3 regions of the Streptomyces sp. NPDC091972 genome follow, and region 1 is predicted to be linked to each of the others. Evidence: riboswitches for the same ligand, from Rfam matches in the RefSeq annotation. Region 1 holds a riboswitch; each other region holds the start of a gene.
What was found. A riboswitch is a leader RNA that binds a small molecule or an ion and turns the genes downstream of it on or off. The one in region 1 is predicted to bind cobalamin.

Region 1 (7,253 bases):
GCGGCGGCGCGCAGGGCCATCGTGGCGCCGGTGGACCAGCCGTGCAGCACGAGTTGGCGGGCGCCGTTGCTGACGGCGTAGCGCATCGCCGCGTCCAGGTCGCGCCACTCGGTCTCGCCGAAGTGGTTCAGGCCGTCCGGCGGGCGGGGGGCGCCGACGTCGCCGCGGTGGACCGGCGCGAGGACCGGGAAGCGGTGGCGGTGCAGGAACTCCATGACGTTCAGGGCGTGTTCGCGGGTCGTGCCGAGGCCGTGCACCGCGATGACCCAGGTGTCGCGCACTCCGGGGACGAACCAGGCGGGCAGGGCGCCGAGTTCGCCAGGGATCTCGACGTCGGTGTGGTCGAGGCCGAGGGCCGACCCCGGGTCGCCGACGTACGCGTTCGGGGTGAGCCACACCTTGTCGCCGGGTGCCAGGGTGCCGTGGGTGACGCGCTCCAGTCGGCGGACGACGGTGTCGGCGGAGTGCGGTTCCGCGGCGAGCACGGGCCCCACGACGGCGTGGGAGGCGTCGCCTGCCAGGCCGTAGGTGCCGGGGCGGAGGGTGGCGAGGTCGCGCGTGAGGGTGATGCGGCCGGCGGCGGTGGAGTGGACGGTGAGCCGGGGTTCGCCGGGCAGGGGGCGGCCCGCGGGCGCCTTCAGTCCGGCGTCGCTGGCGATCCGCCCGGCGACGATTCCGGCGGCGCCGGCGGCCAGGGCTGCGGTGACGGCGGCGGCCGTCGCTTTGACAGTGCGCACGCTTTTCAGTGTCGCGGGGGATGGGGGTTGGGGCCAGTGGGCGGTCGTTTTGGGGGCGGGTGCGGGTTGGTGGGGGCGGGCGTTTTTGCGCAGTTCCCCGCGCCCCTGATGCCTGCGGCGGCCTGCCCGGCTCCGGTGGGGGCTTGTGTAGCGCGTGCGGTGCGGTTTGGGGGCGGGGCCGGGGTGGGAGGTGTCCGTCCTCGGTCCGGCGGCTCGGTCTCTTGAGCAGGGCTCGGTGACGGACGCCGGCCGCTGCGGGCGGACACCCCCCACCCCGTCCCCTCACCGCCGTACGCGGCCGCACGAGCGTCCACATGGCCCACCAGGGGCGCCACCGAGCACCCCTTACGGCCGCTGCCCGTACCCCCGCAACCGCTCCCCCACTTCCGCGAGCTGTTCCTCCGTCAGGAGGTTCGGGGTCAGGTCCGGGACCGAGCGGGCCGTCAGCCACAGGTGGCACATCCACTCGAGTTGGGCCGTGCGGTCGTAGGCCTGGGCGAGGGTGCTGCCGTAGGTGATCGTGCCGTGGTTCTGGAGGAGGCAGGCGGAGCGGCCGGCGAGGGCGCGGAGCATGTTCTCGGCCAACTCGGCGGTGCCGTAGGTGGCGTAGGGGGCGACCCGGACGGGGCCGCCGAGCGCGCTGGTCATGTAGTGGATCGTGGGGAGCTCGGGCACGAGCGTGGAGACGGCCGTGGCGTGCACCGCGTGGGTGTGGACGACCGCGCGGGCGTCGGTGCTGCCGTAGACCGCCAGGTGCATGGGGAGTTCGCTCGTCGGCACCAGGGTGCCGAGGGTTTGGCGGCCCCGCAGGTCGACTCCCGTCACGTCGTCCGGCGTGAGGCGGTCGTAGGGGACGCCCGAGGGGGTGACCAGGACCGTGTCCCCGACGCGTACCGAGACGTTGCCGGAGGTGCCGACGACCAGTCCGTCGGTGACCGTACGGCGGGCCGTGTCGACCAACTCGCCCCAGGCGTCCGCCTCCTCGGGCCGCACCTCTCGCGTGCCGTTCCGTCCCTCTTGATCCTGCCCTCGCTCAGCCATGCCGTGATCCTGCCAGCCGGGGCGCCGGGCCGTCGCGGGGCCGGGGCTTCGCCCCTCTTGTGCGGCTTGGCCGGGAATGGACCGTAATTCGACGATCTTCCAGTAGCCTCTGGACTTTGTCGCACACGACGCCATTTCGGGGGACACATGGCCCGTGACCGCAGGAACGCCCTGGCCCTTGCCCTGGTCCTGCTCGCCGTCGGAGGCGTGGCGCTCGCCGGGTCGCCCGCCCCGGCGGCGGACCTGCCCAGGGGGCACGACGTCTCCTCGCACCAGAAGAACGTCGACTGGCGGAAGGCCAGAGCCAAGGGCGCCCGGTTCGTGTACGTCAAGGCGACCGAGTCGACCGACTACCGCAACCCGCGCTTCGGACAGCAGTACAACGGGGCGCGCGAGGCGGGCATCATCCGCGGGGCGTACCACTTCGCGCTGCCGGACAGGTCGTCGGGCAGGGCGCAGGCCGCGTACTTCGTGCGCAACGGCGGCGCCTGGTCGGCGGACGGCTGGACGCTGCCGCCCGCGCTGGACGTCGAGTACAACCCGTACGACAGGAAGCACAAGTGCTACGGCCTGAGCAGGGCGAGGATGGTCGGCTGGATCCGGTCGTTCAGCGAGGAGGTCGAGCGGCTCACCGGTCGCCGGCCGGTGATCTACACGACCGCCCACTGGTGGAACGCCTGCACGGGCGGCAGCGGCGCCTTCGCCGGGGATCACGCGTTGTGGATGGCACGCTACGGGTCGGACCCGGGCGCGCTGCCCGGCGGGTGGTCCTACTGGACCATCTGGCAGTACGACAACAGCGGCAGCCTGCCGGGTGACCAGAATCTCTTCAACGGGTCGGCGCGGCAGCTGAAGAGGTTCGCCGCCGGGGCCTAGCCATGGGGCGCCTGGGGCGCACGGGGGCCGCGGGGTTCGGCAAAGCCATAGCCGAAGATTCCGGTCACCATGCGGCCCGCCTCAGTTCACCTTCCGTTCATCCAGGTTACTTACCTTCAACATGCCAATGACCTCGAACGATTGCCTGGGTAAATGGAAAACTTCTCGCTGATCCTCGCGATTGTGGTCGTCACCGCACTCGCGTTCGATTTCACGAACGGTTTTCACGACACCGCCAACGCGATGGCCACCACCATCTCGACCGGTGCGCTCAAGCCCAAGGTCGCGGTGGCCATGTCCGCCGTGCTGAACCTTGTGGGCGCCTTCCTCTCGGTGGAGGTCGCCAACACGATCTCCAAGGGTCTCGTCGACGAGACCGGCATCCGTCCCGAGGTCATCTTCGCCGCCCTGGTCGGCGCGATCCTCTGGAACCTGCTGACCTGGCTGGTGGGACTGCCCTCCAGCTCCTCGCACGCCCTCATGGGCGGTCTGATCGGCGCCACCATCGCCTCGGCCGGCTTCGGCGCGGTGCACGGCGACGCGCTCGTCACCAAGGTCCTGATCCCGGCGGTCGCCGCGCCGATCGTCGCGGGCGTCGCCGCCATGCTGGCCACCCGGCTCTCCTACTCGCTGGGCAAGAAGGCCGACGGCAAGGCCGCCGCGAAGGGCTACCGCACCGGCCAGATCGCCTCGGCCGGCCTGGTCTCGCTCGCCCACGGCACCAACGACGCGCAGAAGACGATGGGCATCATCACCCTCGCCCTGGTCGCCGGCGGCGCCGTCGCCCCCGACTCCGACCCGCCCACCTGGGTCATCCTCTCCGCGGGTCTGGCCATCGCGCTCGGCACCTACCTCGGCGGCTGGCGCATCATCCGCACCATGGGCAAGGGCCTGACCGACCTCCAGCCGCAGCAGGGCTTCGCCGCCCAGACCAGCGCGGCCACCGTCATCCTGGCCTCCTCCCACCTCGGCTTCTCCCTCTCCACCACGCACTCCGTCTCCGGTTCGGTGATGGGCGCGGGCCTCGGCCGCAAGGGCGGGGTCGTGCGGTGGTCCACGGCCACCCGGATGTTCGTGGCCTGGGGGCTGACGCTGCCGGCGGCGGCCCTGGTGGGTGCCCTGGCCGAGTCGGTCACCGACCTCGGTGACTGGGGCACGGCGATCGTGGCGGTCTTCCTCGTCGCCTCCAGCGCGGCGATCTGGAAGATCTCGCGGCGCGAGGTCGTGGACGCGTCGAACGTCAACGAGACCGACGAGCCGGCCGGCGTGGTGACCACGGCGATCGCCGCCGTGATCCCGCCGCCCGCGGGCCCCGTGGCCGAGGAACTCACCGCCACGATCCCGGCCCCGCCCGCCACGACGGAACCGGCAGCCCCGCCGGCCGCCGTCTGAGCCCGCAGTACTAAGGAAGCCTCACCATGCAGATCGACTGGGAAGCACTCGGCTCCGTCTTCGGCGTCAGCCTCGTCGTCACCGTGGGCCTCGTGGCCCTGTTCACCCTCGGCATCATGGGCCTCTCCCGCCAGGAGCGGGCCACGGCCCAGGGCGGCTCGGCGATCCTCGCGGTCACCGGCGCCTACGCCTGCTTCGCGGCGTGCGCGGCTGCGGTGGCCTACGGGATCCATCTGATCGTGGCCTGACGGCACTCCCGTCACTCGACGGCCGGGCGGGCACGGAACCTCGGTTTCCGTGCCCGCCCGGCCGTCTTCCGTGACCGGCGGTGTGGGGTTCTGCACACTCCCCCGCCGCAGGTCAACAGCAAGTTGACGGGTCTTGAAGGCCCGTGGTGGACTGCCGGAGCCATATACGGCGGCAGGAGAGGAAGCCGGTGCGAATCCGGCGCGGTCCCGCCACTGTCACCGGGGTAGACACCCCCGGGAGCCAGGAACTCTCGCCGCCGGACTCGTCGAACCAGGGCGTGGACACCCTGAGTGAGGACATGACGCGATGCTCGCCTGCCGATCGACCAGCAGTACCAGGCACCTGAACGACCCCGCGATCGGCTGACCCGATGCGAGCCGATCGCGTTTTCGCGTACGGCGCCGCCGCCGGCCTGATCGGTGACCTCCTGCTCGGCGATCCCCGTCGCGGGCACCCGGTCGCCGCGTTCGGGCGGGCCGCCGGGGCCGTGGAGCGGGTGCTGTGGCGGGACCACCGGGGGTGGGGCGCACTGCACACCGCCGTGTGCGTGGGAGGCGCGGTGGCGCTCGGCGCCGCCGCGGAGCATGCCGTACGTCCCTCCCGTGCCGCCTCCGTCGCCCTCACCGGCGCCGCCACCTGGGCCGTCGTGGGCGGGACTTCGCTGGTGCGGGAGGCCCGGGGCATCGGGCGCGCGCTGGAGGCCGGGGACGTCGAGGCGGCCCGGGACCGGCTGCCCCATCTGTGCGGGCGCGACCCGCAGGCCCTGGACGCCGACGGGATCGCCCGCGCGGTCGTGGAGTCCGTCGCCGAGAACACCTCCGACGCCGTCGTGGGCGCCCTGGTGTGGGGAGCCGTCGGCGGGGTGCCGGGGCTGCTCGGGTTCCGGGCCGTGAACACGCTGGACGCCATGGTGGGGCACAAGTCGTCCCGGTACCGGCGTTTCGGGTGGGCCTCCGCCCGGCTCGACGACCTCGCCGGATGGCCGGGGGCGCGGCTGACCGCCGTACTCGCCGCTCTCGCCGGGGACGATCCCCGGGGTGCCGTCGCGGCCTGGCGCAAGGACGCGCACCGGCATCCGAGTCCCAACGCCGGGCCCGTGGAAGCCTCGTTCGCGGGGGCGCTGGGCGTCCGGCTCGGGGGGACATTGTCGTACGCGGGGCGGGTCGAGCACCGGCCGGTGCTGCACGGGGAGGGGCGGGCCGTCGCCCCGTACGACATCGAGCGCGCGGCGCGGCTGTCGCGGCGCGTCGGGCTGCTCGCGCTCGGCGTCGGTGTCGCCGCGCGGGCCTTCGTGAAGGGGCGCAGCGCATGACGGGCGGAGGACTTCTCGTCGCCGGTACCACCTCCGACGCCGGCAAGAGTGTCGTCACGGCCGGGATCTGCCGGTGGCTGGTGCGGCAGGGGGTGAAGGTCGCGCCGTTCAAGGCGCAGAACATGTCCCTCAACTCGTTCGTGACGCGGGAGGGCGCCGAGATCGGGCGGGCCCAGGCCATGCAGGCGCAGGCCTGCCGGATCGAGCCGACCGCGCTGATGAACCCCGTGCTGCTCAAGCCCGGTGGCGAGCAGAGCAGTCAGGTCGTGCTGCTCGGGAAGCCGGTCGGCGAGCTGAGCGCCCGCGGGTACCACGGGGGGCGGCAGCAGAAGCTCCTGGGAACCGTGCTCGACTGTCTCGCCGAGCTGCGGGGCACGTATGACGCGGTGATCTGTGAGGGGGCCGGGAGTCCGGCCGAGATCAACCTCCGGCGGACCGACATCGTCAACATGGGGATCGCCCGCAATGCCCGCATTCCGGTGCTTGTCGTCGGGGACATCGACCGCGGTGGGGTCTTCGCCTCCTTCTTCGGGACCGTCGCGCTGCTCAGTCCCGAGGATCAGGCACTCGTCGCCGGGTTCCTGGTGAACAAGTTCCGGGGGGACGTCTCGCTGCTGGAGCCGGGACTGGACATGCTCCACGGGCTGACCGGGCGGCACACCTACGGCGTGCTGCCCTTCCGGCACGGTCTCGGCATCGACGAGGAGGACGGACTGCGCGTCTCGCTGCGCGGGTCGGTCCGGGAGTCCGCGGTGAGCCCTCCGGTGGGCGAGGACGTGCTGCGGGTAGCCGTCTGCGCCATCCCGCTCATGTCCAACTTCACCGACGTCGACGCCCTGGCCGCCGAACCGGGTGTCGTGGTGCGGTTCGTCGACCGGCCCGAGGAACTGGCCGACGCCGACCTCGTCGTCATCCCGGGGACCCGCGGGACCGTCCGCGCGCTGGAGTGGCTGCACGAGCGGGGGCTCGCCGACGCGCTGCGGCGCCGGGTCGCCGAACAGCGGCCCGTCCTCGGGATCTGCGGCGGTTTCCAGATCCTCGGCGAGCACATCGAGGACGAGGTCGAATCGCGCGCCGGCGCGGTCGACGGACTCGGCGTGCTGCCCGTGCGGGTGCGGTTCGCACGGGAGAAGACCCTCACCCGGCCGGAGGGGGAAGCCCTCGGCGAGCGGGTCGAGGGCTACGAGATCCATCACGGGGTCGCCGACGTCACCGGAGGCGTCCCCTTCCTGGACGGCTGCCGCGTCGGCCAGACCTGGGGCACGCACTGGCACGGCTCGCTGGAGTCGGACGGCTTCCGGCGGGCCTTCCTGCGGGAGGTGGCGGCCGCCGCGGGCCGCCGGTTCGTACCGGCCCCCGACACCTCGTTCGCCGGGCTGCGCGAGGAGCAGCTCGACCGGCTCGGCGACCTGATCGAACAGCACGCGGACACGGACGCGCTGTGGCGGCTCATCGAGTCCGGCGCGCCGCAAGGACTGCCTTTCATTCCACCGGGAGCGCCCGCATGAGCACAGTGTTGTTGTTGTCGACCGCCGACACGGACCTGTTGGCGGCCCGGGCCGCCACGGGTGCCTCCTACCGGATCGGCAACCCGACCCGCGTGGATGTCGAGGGCGAGCTGCCCGCGCTCCTCGACGGGGCGGACA
Region 2 (7,253 bases), on a different contig from region 1:
AGGGAGACCGAGCGGGCCGCCGGGTACCGGCACGTGTACTCGCCCGTGCTCGGCAAGCGGGAGCTGTACGAGATCTCCGGGCACTGGTCGCACTACGGCGACGACATGTTCCCGCCGATGCGGCTGGGCGGCGAGGAGGTGGTGCTGCGGCCCAGCCTCTGCCCGCACCACGCCCTCATCTACCGGTCGAGTTCCCGCAGTTACCGCGAACTTCCGCTGCGGCTGGCCGAGTTGGGCGGCATGTACCGCTCCGAGCTGTCGGGTGTCCTCGGCGGCCTCACCCGGGTCCGCGCCATCCAGCTCAACGACGCCCACATCTTCTGCACCCCCGAGCAGGCCGTGGCGGAGGCCCGCGCCGCCCTCGGCCTCGTCCGGCGCGCGCACGACGACCTCGGCATCCGGGCGACCCGGTACCGCCTGTCCCTGCCCGGCGGCTCCGGCAAGTACGTCGCGGACCCCGCGCTCTGGCGGCGCGCCACCGCCCTCCTCGAAGAGGCCCTGGACGGCGTCCCGTACGAGTCCGCCGAGGGCGAGGCCGCCTTCTACGGTCCCAAGATCGACGTGCAGATCACCGACACCGCCGGCCGCGAGTCCACCCTCTCCACCGTCCAGATCGACTTCCACCAGCCCGAACGCTTCGGCCTCCACTACATCGGACCCGATGGCGCCAAGCACCGTCCGGTCATGGTCCACCGCAGCGTCATCGGCAGCGTGGAACGCGCGGTCGCGCATCTCGTCGAGGCGCACGCCGGTGCCTTCCCGGTGTGGCTCGCCCCCGTGCAGCTCATGGTCCTGCCGGTGGGCGAGGCACAGGAGGAACGGGCCGGCGACCTCGTACGGCAGGCCCTCGCGCTCGGCATCCGGGCCGAACTCTCCGGCCCCGGCCACGGCACCCTGGGCGCCCGCGTCCGCGCCGCCCGCCTCGTGCCGTACCAGGCGGTGATCGGTGAGCGGGAGGCCGGCGCCGGCTGTGCGGCCGTCCGGCTGCGGGACGGGCGCAGGCCGGGAACCGTGCCGGTCGACGCCCTGCTGGACCGGGTCCGCGCCCGCGACCGGGACCGCGGGACCGAACTCTGGGCGGCTGCGTAAGGTCGGTCCCGTACGCCAGTGACGAAAGGAACCCCGCCGTGACCGGTCAGCCCATCCCGGTGATCATCGACTGCGACACCGGCGTCGACGACGCCCTGGCCCTGCTGTTCGCCGTCCGGCATCCCGGCATCGACCTGCGGGCGGTCACCTGTGTCGCCGGGAACACCGACGTCGACGGCGTCGTCCGCAACACGCTGACCGTGCTGGAGCAGGCCGGTGCCGGGGACGTCCCGGTCGCCCGGGGAGCCGCGCGGCCGCTGCTCGAACCCGTGCGCACCGCGCAGCACGTGCACGGGCTCGACGGCATGGGCGACCTCGGCCTGCCCGCGCCGACCCGGGTCCCGGTGGACGTGGACGCGGTGACGCTGCTCCGGCGGGAGATCCTCGCCTCGCCCACCCCCGTCACGCTCGTGCCGACCGCCCCGCTCACCAACATCGCGCTGCTCCTGCGCACGCACCCCGAGGTGGTGCGCAACATCGAGCGGATCGTGTTCATGGGCGGCGCGGTGGCGACCGGGAACGCCACGCCGGTCGCGGAGTTCAACGTCTGGCACGACCCCGAGGCGGCCGCGGTCCTGCTCACCGCCGGAGTGCCGATCACGATGTACGGCCTGGACGTCTTCCAGCAGGTCCTGGTGCCGGCCGCCGACGTCCAGCGGCTGCGCGCGAGCGCGGAGCCGTCCCTGCGCATGGCCGGCGAACTCCTCGCCCACCGCGACCCCGCCACCTCCGGCGACCCCACGCCCACGGGCGGCCTCGGCGACGCGGGCGCGGTGTGCGCGGTCGTCGACCCGGAGGGCCTGACCACCGAACTGCTGCCGGTGGAGGTGAGCCTGGCCCCGGGACCGACCCGCGGCCAGACCGTCGTCGACCGCCGCCCGCGTCCCGGCGAGTCCGAGATCCACGAGGGCGAGCGCGAAGTCACCCTCGTCGACGTGGGGTTGGCCGTCGACGTGGAGCGGTACGTGAAGCTGTGGCTGACGGCGGTGGAGGGGGTCTAGCGGCCGGTCCGGCGCCTCAGGAGCCGCTGACACCCCAGCGCTGCTCCACCTTCGCGAGCCGCCAGTAGGCGATCGCCGCCGCCCACACCACCACGAACAGGCCGACGATGACGTAGCCGACGTTGTCGAGGTCGATGTCGGCGATCCAGGTGGTGAGGGCGTCGGTGAGATCGAGCTTGTCGTGCAGGACGCCGACGAGCTCGATCGTGCCGATGAAGAAGGCGACCGCGATGGACAGGCCGGTGATGGCGAGGTTGTAGAAGACCTTGCGGACGGGGTTCGAGAAGGCCCACTGGTAGGCGAAGTTCATGAACGTCCCGTCGAGGGTGTCGAACAGGCTCATCCCGGCGGCGAACAGGAGGGGGAGGCAGAGGATCGCGTACCAGGGCAGTCCGGCCGCCGCGCCCGACCCGGCCATCACCATCAGCGTGACCTCGGTGGCGGTGTCGAAGCCGAGCCCGAAGAGGAAGCCCAGCGGAAACATCTGCCCCGGCCGGGTGATGGACCTGGTGAGCCGGCCGAGGATCCGGTTCATGAAGCCCCTGGAGTCCAGGTGCTGCTCCAGCTCCTGCTCGTCGTACGACCCCGCCCGCATCGCCCGGAAGACCCTCAGGATGCCCATCAGGGCGACCAGGTTGAGGGCGGCGATGAGGTAGAGGAACGTGCCGGAGATCGTCGTACCGAGAAAGCCGAGGACCTGGTGGGTGCCGGACCCCTCGTTCATGACCTTGCCGGCGAGCTGGGTGCCGCCCGCGATGAGCCCGGCGAGCACCACGACGACGCTGGAGTGCCCGAGCGCGAACCAGAACCCCACCGACACCGGCCGCTTGCCGTCGGCCATCAGCTTGCGGGTGGTGTTGTCGATCGCGGCGATGTGGTCCGCGTCGAAGGCGTGCCGCATGCCGAGGGTGTAGGCGGTGATGCCGAGACCGATGCCGAAGGCCCTGTCGCCGACCTCGTAGTGCCCCGGCACCACGAGCAGGAACAGGATGCCGAAGGCGAGGACGTGCAGCCCGGCTATCGCGGCCATCAGGCCGGCCGTCCTGACGGTGTCCTCGCGCCGCCAGCGGAACTGGCCGGAGACCTCGGGCAGGGCAGGGTCGGTCATACGGTGGTCACTCCAGCACCTCGTGGATGAACGCGTCAGCTGCCGTGGCCGGTCTCCTGGCTTACGGGTCGTGCGTCTCCCTGCCCGCCTTCCCGGCCGATGGTGACGGCCAGTGGCTGTCCCGCGAGGGACGTGGGAGGGAGACTCCCCGATCACAGTGGCGAGGGCCGCACCGGCATGGACCTTTGAGGGGTCGTCACCGGCTTCCCGAGCACCACGGCCCGCCCACCGTAGGCGGGCTCGGGGGTTCCTGCATAGCTGCACGCCTGCGCAGGTATGGAAGATCACACAGGGCCGCCTGCGAGGATGTGCGCCATGCACCTCGTCCCGGCCGACCGAGCCGACCGCCGCACCATCGACGGACACCGGGTGTGCGACGCCATCGCCGCGATCGGCGACCCGGGACACGTCCGCACCTGGTCCGACCGCTTCGCCCTGCTCGCCGACCCCAACCGGCTGTCCCTGCTGCTCGCCCTGCACCGCACCGGCCCGCTGGCCGTCTCCGACCTCGCGATCGCGACCGGCATGAACGACCCGGCCGTGTCCCAGGCGCTGCGGCTGCTGCGGGCGGCCGGGGTGGTGGCGGGCGAGAAGGAGGGACGGGTCGTGCGGTACCGGGTGGTGGACGAGGCGGTGCGGGGGCTGTTGCAGCGGGTGTCCTGAGGACACCCCCCGTAACCCGTACGGACCGGACGGCTGGTGACGTCCCGGCACCCGGTGATCACCTGAAGCATGACCCCGCCCCGCGCCGCCCGCGCCGCCGCCTTCGCCGCCGCCCTCTCCGGGCTCCTGGCCGCCACCGCCTGTTCCGCGCTCTCCACGCCGCCGACCGCCCCGCGGCCCTCGATCACACCGCCCAGCAGCGCGCCGCCGCCGTCGCCGAAGGCGTCCGCCGGCCCGTCCTCGGCCCTCACCGAGGCGATGGCACAGGCCGCGCTCGTCACCGACGCGGACCTCGGCGAGCCCTGGACACCGACCCAGGGGGTGGCCACCTGGCACGACGAGGTGCTGAAGTCGAAGGCCGACCGGCGCGGATGCCAGCGGCTGCTGGACGCCCTGTACGCGGACGAGTTGTTCGGCGCCGACGCCGGGCCCCGCGCGGTCGTCGGGATGGACGACGAGTGGAACGCGGCCCAGATGCGCTACCAGGTGCTCGCACGCCCGCCGGCGGAGATCGACAGGACCCTGGCCTGGCTCAGGAGCCTCCCGCGCACGTGCTCGCAGTTCGCGGCCACCACGACCACGGGAGCGGTCCTCGGGGTGCAGGTCGCCGAGCTGTCCCTGCCCGCGGCGGGGGACGCCCGGCAGGGCCTGCGGGTGCTGCTGACCGGGGAGTCGCCGGACGGCGAGCCGACGACGCTCACCCTGGACGTCGCCGCGCTCCGCGTGGGGCAGGACGCGATCAGTGTGACCAACGGCGGCTTCGGCGAGGTGCAGACGGACGCCACGCAGGCGGCCGTCCGACTGGGCGCCGAACGGCTGGCGGAGGTGCGCAGACAGGGGCGGGTGCAGGTGTGAGCGGTCGGGGGGCTTGTCAGTCCGGGTCGAACCGCTTGCGGTGGCGGACCACGTCGTGCGCCACCTCGAGCGCGCTGCGGCCCTCGGCGAAGGCGTGCGCGCGCAGCCGGGCCAGCGCCTCGTCCGAGCCGACACCGAGCTGCACCATGATCATGCCGACGGCCTGGTAGACCTCGTCGTGCGCGGTGGCCAGGCCGCTCAGCCAGGGGGCGTCGCCCCCGGGGCCGTTCTCCTCCCCCCGGGGCAGGGCCATCAGGGCCACCGTCATGACTCGGGCCACCAGTTCGGCGACGCGCAGCTCGCGCCGGGTGAGTTCCCCGGGGGCCTCGCGGTAGAGGTCGAGGGTGCCCACGCACAGGGTGTCGTTGCCGAGCGGCATCGAGTACACCGCCCGTATCCCGGCGGCGGTGGCCTGCTGGGCGAAGACCGGCCAGCGGACCAGGTCCGGGTCGCAGGTCAGATCGGTGGCGAACACGGCCGCGCCGGCCGCCGCGGCGGCCGTACAGGGCCCGTCCCCCAACGTGGCCTGGAGATCCGACAGCCGGGCGGCGCGGTCGCCGCTGGAGCCGAGCTGGACCGGCACGCCGTTGCTGCGCAGCGACACGCTCGCCCCGGCCACCGGCAGCAGTTCGACGGCGGCCGTGCACAGCCGGCCCGGGATCTCGGCGGGCTCGGCGCCCCGCACCCCGGCCGCGATCACGTCGGCGATCCGCCCCCGGTCCCGCCCCGGCCCGGCTGCGAAGTCGTGGCCGGCCTCAAGCTCAGCCCCCTCGCCCCGGCCCCGATCCCGGCCCGCCCGGCGCCGGTGCTCCGGTCGGCGCGGTCCGTGTCCCGGCGGCGCGAGCGGGCCGGTGCCGTCGGCCGGGGTGGCGAAGGTGCCCGCCTCGCCCGCCGACCCGGGGAACGGCCCGGGCTCGTCCTCGTGGGCGTCGCCGTGGGCGTCCCTGGGCCGCACGGTCACCGCCTCCTTCGGTCAGCGCGGGACTGTCCGTCGTCGGCCCCCGGGCAGAGTCACCGCGAGCGGGGGGCGCCGCCCGTGTTCCTCCCGCCCAGGGGCACCGCCCGGCTACCCCTGGGCCACGGGGCGAAACGCCCGGGACCGGCGAGGCGGCGGGCCCCGGCCGCACGGCAGCCCATGTCGTCCCGCGTGCCCTTCACAGACCGCACGGCGATTCATTACGGTCTTCGATGACGGTCAGGGAGCGGCCGCACCGCGTCCAAGCGTGCCGGGGAACCGCCCCGCGCCCCGCTCCTCCCCTACTCCGCCGGCCCGCCCCGGGCCGTGCCGTGCTCCTCGTCCCCGTCCCGCTACGCCGACCGGGGCGCCTCCCGCCGTCCCGGGCGGGCCGGGGACCTCCGGGAGGACCCCGCGACGGCGCGGGTCCCCACCGGGGCGGTCGCCGTCCCCCAAGAGGACGGCGGCCGCTCCGGCAGCGGGTTCAGCGCTTCTCGTACGGATCGGCCGGCGAGGACCGAGGCGACGGTGGCGGCGGCGAGCAGCGCGGCGCCGCCGAGCGTGACGTGGACCAGTACGCGCACGCCGAGCGCGACGAGCCGCAGCCCCTCGGCCACCCGTCCGGCCCCGGTCCGTCCGGTCACCGTCGTCTGGTTCTCCACCTGCTGTGCCCCGCCCGCTCGTCCGTCCCGGGCAGGCTGACCGGACGGACCTGCGCACAAGCCGGGAATGGTCACAGAGGCGGCTGTGCGGGGGCGGGACCGAGGGTGGTGGTGCCGGGGGCCGTACGGTGTCCGAGGCCGGTCCGGTACGCGTCCAGTGCCGCTTCCACGCGTCCCGTACGGCGCAGCAGATCACCCAGCAGCCGGCACAGGTCGGCCAGGTCACCGGCTGCGCCGGCCCGCTCCAGGAGGCTCAGGGCGCGGACGTAGTGCTCCTCGGCGGCCTCGGTGTCCCGGGCGTCCTCGGCGATGATCCCGAGGAGCCGGTGGGCGGCGGCGGAGTGCAGTGCGCCGCGCTCGGAGCTGAGGTCGCTGAGCACCTCGTGGAGCAGGGCGGCGGCCTCGTCGGACTTGCCGCGCCGGTGCAGCACGTCGGCGAGTTCGACGGCGGCCTGGCTGGAGTAGAGGGCGGCCCGCTTGGCGGAGAGCATGGCGAGGGCCTGGCGCAACTCGGTCTCGGCGCGCTCCAGTTCGGCGTTCTGGGCGTAGACGTAGCCGCGCATCCAGTGGCAGTTGGCGAGTTCGGTGCGCAGCTGGAGCTGCCGGTACAGCTCGGCGGCCTTGGCGAGGGAGGCGTCGGCCTCGGCGAGGCGGCCCTCGGCGAGCAGGGTGCGGGCGACGGACCGGTGCATCCGCGCGACGAGGGCGGGGTCGCCGGAGCTCGGGGCGAGGGCGAGGGCCAGTTCGGCGGCCTGGGCGGCGCGGGCGTGGGCGCCCATGTCCATGTAGGGGCCGATGACGCTCGCGTAGAGGAGGAGCAGGGCGTCCGGGTCGTGCAGTCCGCCCCGGTTGAGCTCGTCGATGGTGGACTCCAGCAGGTAGACGGAGTAGCGGAGTTCACCGGTGAGGTAATGGGCGAG
Region 3 (7,253 bases), 610 kb from region 1:
TCACGGCCTCGGACTCGTCGCCGTAGGGCAGCAGGCAGATCACCGGGCCGAAGATCTCCTCCCGGGCGATGCGCATCGAGTTGTCGACGTCCCCGAAGAGCGTCGGCTCGACGTACCAGCCGCGGTCCAGGCCGGCCGGACGGCCGCCGCCGGTGAGGATCTTGGCGCCCTCCTCCTGGCCGATCCTGATGTAGTCGAGGTTGCGGCGCTGCTGGCGTTCGGCGACCAGGGGTCCGACCTGGGTCGCCGGGTCGAGCGGGTCGCCGACGACCAGGGAACTCGCCGCCGCGGCCAGGGCTTCGGCGAACTCGTCGTAGCGGGAGCGGGGCAGCAGGATGCGGGTCTGGGCCACGCAGGCCTGTCCGTTGTTCATCCAGGCGGACGGGACGATCCCGGCGACGGCCGCCTCCACGTCCGCGTCCGGGAGGACCACGGCCGCCGACTTCCCGCCCAACTCCAGTGTCACGCGCGTGAGGTTGCGGGCGGCGACCTCCATCACGCGCTTGCCCGCGCCCACCGAGCCGGTGAAGGAGACCTTGTCGATCCCCGGGTGCCCCACCAGGTACTCGCTGACCTCGCGGTCGGCCGGGAGGATGGACAGGACCCCCTCCGGCAGTCCGGCCTCCCTGGTGATCTCGGCCAGGATGTAGGCGTCCAGCGGTGACTCGGGCGACGGCTTGAGCACCACCGTGCAGCCGGTGAGCAGCGCGGGCGCGAGCTTGGCGGCGGCCACGAACTGCGGGACGTTCCACGGCACCACTGCCGCCACCACCCCGACCGGCTCGCGGCGCACGAGGATGCGGCCGAGGACTCCGTCGCGCCGCTCCTCGTAGGTGAAGTTCCGGGCGACCGTGATCGCCGAGTCCCAGACCATCATCGCGCCGAGGGCCTGCGCGAGGACGCTCCAGGAGTACGGCGAGCCGTTCTCGGAGGAGATCACGCGGGCGATCTCCTCGTGCCGTACCGCGATGGCGTCCTTGATCCTGGTGACGACCTCGATGCGCTCGTCGAGCGTCATCTGCGGCCAGGGGCCCTCGTCGAAGGCGGTGCGGGCGGCGGCGACGGCCGCGTCCACGTCCGCCCGGGAGGCGTGCGGCACCCGTCCGATGACCTCCTGGGTGTGCGGGGAGATGACCTCGATGACGTCCTCGCCCAGGGGGTCGGTCAACTCCCCGCCGATGAACAGCTGTCCGTGTTCCACGAGCTCGGTCATGGCGAACGCCTCCCAGGGGCGGCTTGCTGACGAACCATCAGATACGGAACTGATACCAGTTCCCCTCCGAGGAGTCCACGGGCCGTGCGCCGCACGCATTGGTGACCTCGGGCTACCGTCGAAACCCGTTCTAGTTATAGTGGCCGGAACGCGGTGATTGGGGAACTCATGGCGCAGGTGCACGACCATGGCGGCGGCGTACGGTCCGTGCGGGTGCCCATCCCCGACAACCCCCTCGGCCACACCCTCGTCTACGTCGTCGACACCGACCGGGGTCCGGTGCTGGTGGACACCGGCTGGGACGACCCGGCCTCCTGGGACACCCTCGCCGAGGGGCTGACGGCGTGCGGGACCGGCGCCGGCGAGATCCACGGCGTCGTCGTCACCCACCACCACCCCGACCACCACGGCCTCTCCGGGCAGGTGCGCGAGGTCTCCGGCGCCTGGATCGCGATGCACGCGGCGGACTCCGCGATCGTGCGGCGCACCCGGGAGACCCGGGCCGAGCGCTGGTTCACCTACATGACGGCCAAGCTGGTGGCCGCGGGCGCCCCCGAAGAGCACGTGGCCCCCCTGCGCACCACCCGCCGTCGCCAACTCCCGGGCTTCTCCCCCGCGTTGCCGGACCGCGAGATCGTCCCCGGTGAACTGCTCGACCTGCCCGGCCGCAGGCTCCGGGCGATCTGGACGCCCGGACACACCCCGGGTCATGTGTGCCTGCACCTGGAGGAGGAGCACCCGGCCCGGCTCCCCGGCCGCGGGCGGCTGTTCTCCGGCGACCACCTGCTGCCCGAGATCACCCCGCACATCGGCCTGTACGAGGACCCCGACGACGCCACCGTGACCGACCCCCTCGGCGACTACCTCGACTCCCTGGAGCGGATCGGCCGCCTCGCCCCCGCCGAGGTCCTCCCCGCCCACCAGCACGTCTTCACCGACGCGAGCGCACGGGTCCGGGAACTGCTCGCCCACCACGAGGAACGCCTCACCGGCCTGCGCTCCCTGCTCGCCGAACCCCTCACCCCCTGGCAGCTCGCCGAGCGCATGGAGTGGAACCGGCCCTGGGAGCAGATCCCTCACGGGTCGAGGAACATCGCGGTCTCGGAGGCCGAGGCGCATCTGCGGCGGCTGGTGAAGCTGGGGCGGGCGGAGGCGGTGCCGGGGAGTGATCCGGTGACGTACGTGGCGGCCTGAGGCAGGCAGGCCGGGACCCCCTGCCGCACGCCCAGGCGGCTCCCGGGCGCTTCGCTACGGGCGAGTACAGTGGCCGGGTCGTCATCACACCCGTACGGGGGAAAGCCGGTGCAATTCCGGCGCTGACCCGCAACCGTGAACCGCCTCCCGGCGGTGAGCCGGACTGCCCCGCACGGTTCGTGACCGGCTCACGCGCATCGGCGACCGGCCGGTGCGGGCACCGTCGAGGTATACGGAGCCGAGCCGCCCGGGGGTCCTCCCGTGCTGCCCGGCTCTCCGCAGGGAGAAGGGCATCCGCCGATCATGAACGTCCGCCGCAGCGCCGCCGTCCTGGCCGCCACCGTCGTGATCGGCACGGCCGCACCCGCCGTCGCCGCCTCACCATCCCCTTCACCGTCCCTGCCCGCCGGGCTGTACGGCAGCGGCGACCCCACCTACGACGGGGTCTGGCGGCAGTCGTTCGCACTCATCGCCCTGCACCGGGCGCACGCGGAGCCCGCGGCCGCGGCCGTCGCCTGGCTGGCCGGGCAGCAGTGCGAGAACGGTGCGTTCCCGGCCTACCGGGCGAACCCGGCCAAGGCCTGCGACGCCAAGCTGACGGTCGACACCAACAGCACGGCCGCGGCCGCCCAGGCCCTGTCCGCGGTCGGCGGGCACGGCACCGCGGTCACGAAGGCGGTGAACTGGCTGAAGTCCGTCCAGAACAAGGACGGCGGCTGGGGCTTCGCCCCCGGCGGGGCCAGCGACGCCAACTCGACGTCCGTGGTCATCGGCGCGCTCGCCACCCAGGACGTCCCCGTCTCCGAGGTCCGCGCCGGCGCGAAGTCGCCCTACGACGCCCTGCTGAAGCTGTCCCTGCCGTGTGCCGACGGAGGCGCGTTCGCCTACCAGCCGGACAAGAAGGGCGAGCTCCGTGCCAACGCGGACGCGACGGCGGCGGCTGTCGTCGCCGCGCACGGAACCGGGCCGCTGACGGCGAAGGCCGGCACCCCGAGCGGGAGCGCCTGCGCCGACGCGCCGGACCTCACCCCCGCGAGGGCCGCGGCCAACGGAGCGTCCTTCCTCGCCGAGGCGGTCGCGAAGGACGGCCATCTGAAGTCCGCCCTCCCCGGTGCCGAGGACCAGCCCGACTACGGCAACACGGCGGACGCGGTCGTCGCACTCGCCGTACAGGGCGGTCCCGAGGCCGCACGGGGGCCCCTGACCTGGCTGGAGCGGAACTCCGCGAAGTGGGCCCGGCAGAACGGCCCGGCGGCCTACGCCCAGCTGATCCTCGCCGCCGAGACGGCCGGCGCCGACCCGAGCGACTTCGGCGGCACCGACCTGGTGAAGCAGCTGACCGCGACGGGACCGGCGCCGGAAACCGCGTCCCAGGACGAGGACGACTCCGGCCCCTCCGTGTGGTGGACGGTCGGCGCGGGGCTCGCCGCCGGCGCGGGCATCGGCTTCCTGCTCAGCAGCCGCAACAAGAGGAAGCAGCCGTGACCCGCCGGGCCGTCCTCCTCGCCCTCCTGACCGGCCTCCTCCTCGCCGGCGCGAACCCGGCCCACGCCACCGGCTACCGCTACTGGTCCTTCTGGGACCGCACCGGGACGGCCTGGGCCTACGCCACCCAGGGCCCCTCGACCGCGGTGCCCTCCGACGGAGACGTCCAGGGCTTCCGCTTCGCCGTGAGCGAGGACTCCGCGGACGCGGCGAAGCCGCGCGGGCCGGCGTCGTTCGCGCGGATCTGCGCGGACACGCCCGCGCGGGACGGCCGTAAGCGCGTGGCCCTGGTCCTCGACTTCGGAACGGCCGCGGACGCCCCGTCCGGCGAGACACCCCCGGCGGGCCGCACCGCGTGCGCGTCGGTGCCCCGGGACGCGACCACGGCAGAGGCTCTGGCATCGGTCGCCGAACCCCTCCGGTACAACGCGAACGCCCTGTTGTGCGCGGTCTCGGGGTATCCGAGGACGGGATGCGGGGAGCCGGTCGCGGAGAAGGGGACCGGTGCGAGGAGGAGCGCGTCGGACTCCGGCCCGTCCGTTGGCCTGTTCGCCGGGGTGGGAGCGGTCGCGGTCCTGGGAGCGGCTGCGGTGTGGCAGGCGAGGCGGCGCAGGAATGCCCCGTAGCGCACCCGTCCCGTCCGCGCCCCTGCACCCCGGCGCGTGGTGGCTCTGGTCCCTCTCCCTCGGGATCGCGGCCACCCGCACCACCAACCCGCTCCTGCTCGCCCTCCTCCTCGTCGTCTCCGCCTACGTGGTGGCGACCTGCCGCCGCGCGACCCCCTGGTCCCACTCGTACGCCGCGTTCCTGAAGCTCGGCCTCGCCGTCCTCCTCGTCCGGCTCCTCTTCACGATCGTGCTCGGCTCCCCGGTCCCGGGCAGCCACGTGCTCGTCACCCTCCCCGAACTCCCCCTGCCCGACTGGGCGCAGGGCATCCGCCTGGGCGGCCGGGTCACCACGGAGTCCCTGGTCTTCGCCCTCTACGACGGCCTCAGGCTGGCCACCCTCCTGGTCTGCGTGGGCGCGGCGAACGCCCTCGCCAACCCGCACCGGCTCCTCAAGTCCCTCCCCGGCGCCCTCTACGAACTCGGCGTGGCCGTGGTCGTGGCCCTGACCTTCGCCCCGCACCTCGTCGCCGACGTCCAGCGCCTGCGCGCCGCCCGCCGACTCCGCGGCCGCCCGGACACCGGCCTGCGCGGTCTCCTCCAGGTCGGACTCCCGGTCCTGGAGGGCGCGTTGGAGCGCTCGGTCGCCCTCGCCGCGGCGATGGACGCCCGCGGCTACGGCCGCACGGCCGAGGTCCCGCCCGCAGTGCGCCGTACGACCACCGCGCTCACCCTCGGCGGTCTGCTCGGGGTGTGCGCGGGGACGTACGGACTGCTCACCGCCGAGGGCGGCACGTACGGCGTCCCGGTGCTCCTCACCGGTCTCGCCGCCGCGCTCGCGGGTCTGCGCCTGGGGGGCCGCCGCACCCCGCGCACCCGTTACCGGCCGGACCGCTGGACCGCCCGGTCCCTGCTGGTCGCCGCTTCCGGCGCGGCCGTGGCGGCGGTCATGCTCCTCGCCGGCGCCACCGATCCGGGCGCCCTGCACCCCGGTGTGGTGCCGCTCGTCGCCCCCGCCCTTCCGCTGCGGCCGGCCGTGGCGGTCCTCCTGGGCCTGCTGCCCGCCTTCCTCGCCCCCGCCCCCAAGGAGCCGTCGCCGTGATCCGCTTCGAGAACGTCTCCGTGACGTACGACGGGGCGTCCGAACCCACCGTCCGTGGCGTCGACCTCGAGGTGCCCGAGGGTGAACTCGTGCTGCTGGTCGGCCCGTCGGGGGTCGGCAAGTCCACGATCCTCGGCGCGGTCAGCGGGCTCGTCCCGCACTTCACCGGCGGCACCCTGCGCGGCCGGGTCGCGGTGGCCGGCCGCGACACCCGCACCCACAAGCCGCGCGAACTGGCCGACGTGGTCGGCACGGTGGGGCAGGACCCGCTCTCGCACTTCGTGACGGACACCGTGGAGGACGAACTCGCCTACGGCATGGAGTCGTTGGGCCTGCCGCCGGCGGTGATGCGGCGCCGGGTGGAGGAGACCCTGGACCTGCTGGGCCTGGCTCCGCTGCGGGACCGGCCGCTGGCCACCCTCTCCGGCGGCCAGCAGCAGCGCGTGGCGATCGGCTCGGTCCTCACCCCGCACCCGCGGGTGCTGGTCCTGGACGAACCGACCTCGGCGCTGGACCCGGCGGCGGCGGAGGAGGTGCTGGCCGTCCTCCAGCGCCTGGTCCACGACCTCGGCACCACGGTCCTGATGGCCGAGCACCGCCTGGAACGCGTCGTCCAGTACGCCGACCAGGTGGCCCTGCTGCCGGCCCCCGGGGCGACACCGGTCCTCGGCACCCCGGCCGACATCATGGCCGTGTCCCCGGTGTACCCCCCGGTGGTGGACCTGGGCCGGCTGGCGGGCTGGGACCCCCTGCCCCTGACGGTGCGGGACGCGCGGCGCAAGGCGGGGGACCTCAGGGAGCGACTGGCCGGACGTACACCGACGGACGACGCACCCGAGGCCGCCGACGGCGGGACCGCCCCACGGGAAAGCGATACGGATGGTGCGGGTGGGAACGACGGAACGCCCCGCCGAAGGCGGGTGTTCCGCAGCCGTCCCACCTCCGTCTCCACCCCCCACCTCGCCGAGACCCGCGCCCTCTCCGTACGCCGGGCCCACGTCCAGGCCCTGCGCGGCATCGATCTCACCGTCCGCCCCGGCGAGACCATCGCCCTCATGGGCCGCAACGGCGCCGGGAAGTCCACGCTCCTCAACACCCTCGTAGGACTGGTGGCACCGAGCAGCGGCACGGTCCGGGCAGGCGGCGCCCAGCCGGACCGCACCGCCCCGCGCGACCTCGTCCGCCGGGTCGGGCTGGTCCCCCAGGAACCCCGCGACCTCCTCTGCGCCGACACCGTCGCCGCCGAGTGCCGGGCCGCCGACCAGGACGCCGCGGCCACCTCCGGTACCTGCCGGGCCCTCGTCTCGGACCTGCTCCCGGGCGTGACCGACGACACCCATCCGCGCGACCTCTCCGAAGGCCAGCGGCTCGCCCTCGCCCTCGCCGTGGTGCTGACCGCCCGTCCGCCGCTCCTGCTCCTGGACGAGCCGACCCGCGGCCTGGACTACGCGGCGAAGGCCCGCCTGGTCCGGCTGCTCGGGGAACTCGCCGCCACCGGCCACGCGATCGTGCTGGCCACCCACGACGTGGAGCTCGCCGCCGAGCTCGCCCACCGGGTGGTCCTGCTGGCCGAGGGCGAGGTGATCGCCGACGGTCCGGCGACGGAGGTCGTCACGTCCTCCCCCTCCTTCGCCCCGCAGGTCAGCAAGGTCCT

Region 2: linked by a shared signal. The riboswitch ahead of ACIQJT_RS17260 (HoxN/HupN/NixA family nickel/cobalt transporter) and the one ahead of ACIQJT_RS12820 (cobalamin biosynthesis protein) in region 1 are both predicted to bind cobalamin.
Region 3: linked by a shared signal. The riboswitch ahead of ACIQJT_RS15650 (prenyltransferase/squalene oxidase repeat-containing protein) and the one ahead of ACIQJT_RS12820 (cobalamin biosynthesis protein) in region 1 are both predicted to bind cobalamin.

What each region holds. Positions count from the first base shown of each region.
Region 1 is NZ_JBIVSV010000004.1:58,094-65,346, forward strand. It holds gene ACIQJT_RS12795 (alpha/beta hydrolase) at 1-737, opposite strand, end outside; gene ACIQJT_RS12800 (class II aldolase/adducin family protein) at 1,083-1,778, opposite strand; gene ACIQJT_RS12805 (lysozyme) at 1,926-2,654, shown strand; gene ACIQJT_RS12810 (anion permease) at 2,808-4,046, shown strand; gene ACIQJT_RS12815 (hypothetical protein) at 4,073-4,294, shown strand; cobalamin riboswitch at 4,425-4,568, shown strand; gene ACIQJT_RS12820 (cobalamin biosynthesis protein) at 4,666-5,607, shown strand; gene ACIQJT_RS12825 (cobyric acid synthase) at 5,604-7,115, shown strand; gene cobN (cobaltochelatase subunit CobN) at 7,112-7,253, shown strand, end outside.
Region 2 is NZ_JBIVSV010000005.1:333,447-340,699, reverse strand. It holds gene thrS (threonine--tRNA ligase) at 1-1,089, shown strand, start outside; gene ACIQJT_RS17265 (nucleoside hydrolase) at 1,128-2,090, shown strand; gene ACIQJT_RS17260 (HoxN/HupN/NixA family nickel/cobalt transporter) at 2,107-3,198, opposite strand; cobalamin riboswitch at 3,227-3,432, opposite strand; gene ACIQJT_RS17255 (metalloregulator ArsR/SmtB family transcription factor) at 3,514-3,861, shown strand; gene ACIQJT_RS17250 (hypothetical protein) at 3,931-4,716, shown strand; gene ACIQJT_RS17245 (GAF and ANTAR domain-containing protein) at 4,733-5,671, opposite strand; gene ACIQJT_RS17240 (hypothetical protein) at 6,025-6,333, opposite strand; gene ACIQJT_RS17235 (tetratricopeptide repeat protein) at 6,405-7,253, opposite strand, start outside.
Region 3 is NZ_JBIVSV010000004.1:670,250-677,502, forward strand. It holds gene ACIQJT_RS15640 (aldehyde dehydrogenase) at 1-1,213, opposite strand, end outside; gene ACIQJT_RS15645 (MBL fold metallo-hydrolase) at 1,382-2,407, shown strand; cobalamin riboswitch at 2,466-2,593, shown strand; gene ACIQJT_RS15650 (prenyltransferase/squalene oxidase repeat-containing protein) at 2,711-3,892, shown strand; gene ACIQJT_RS15655 (SCO2322 family protein) at 3,889-4,518, shown strand; gene ACIQJT_RS15660 (energy-coupling factor transporter transmembrane component T) at 4,508-5,599, shown strand; gene ACIQJT_RS15665 (ABC transporter ATP-binding protein) at 5,596-7,253, shown strand, end outside.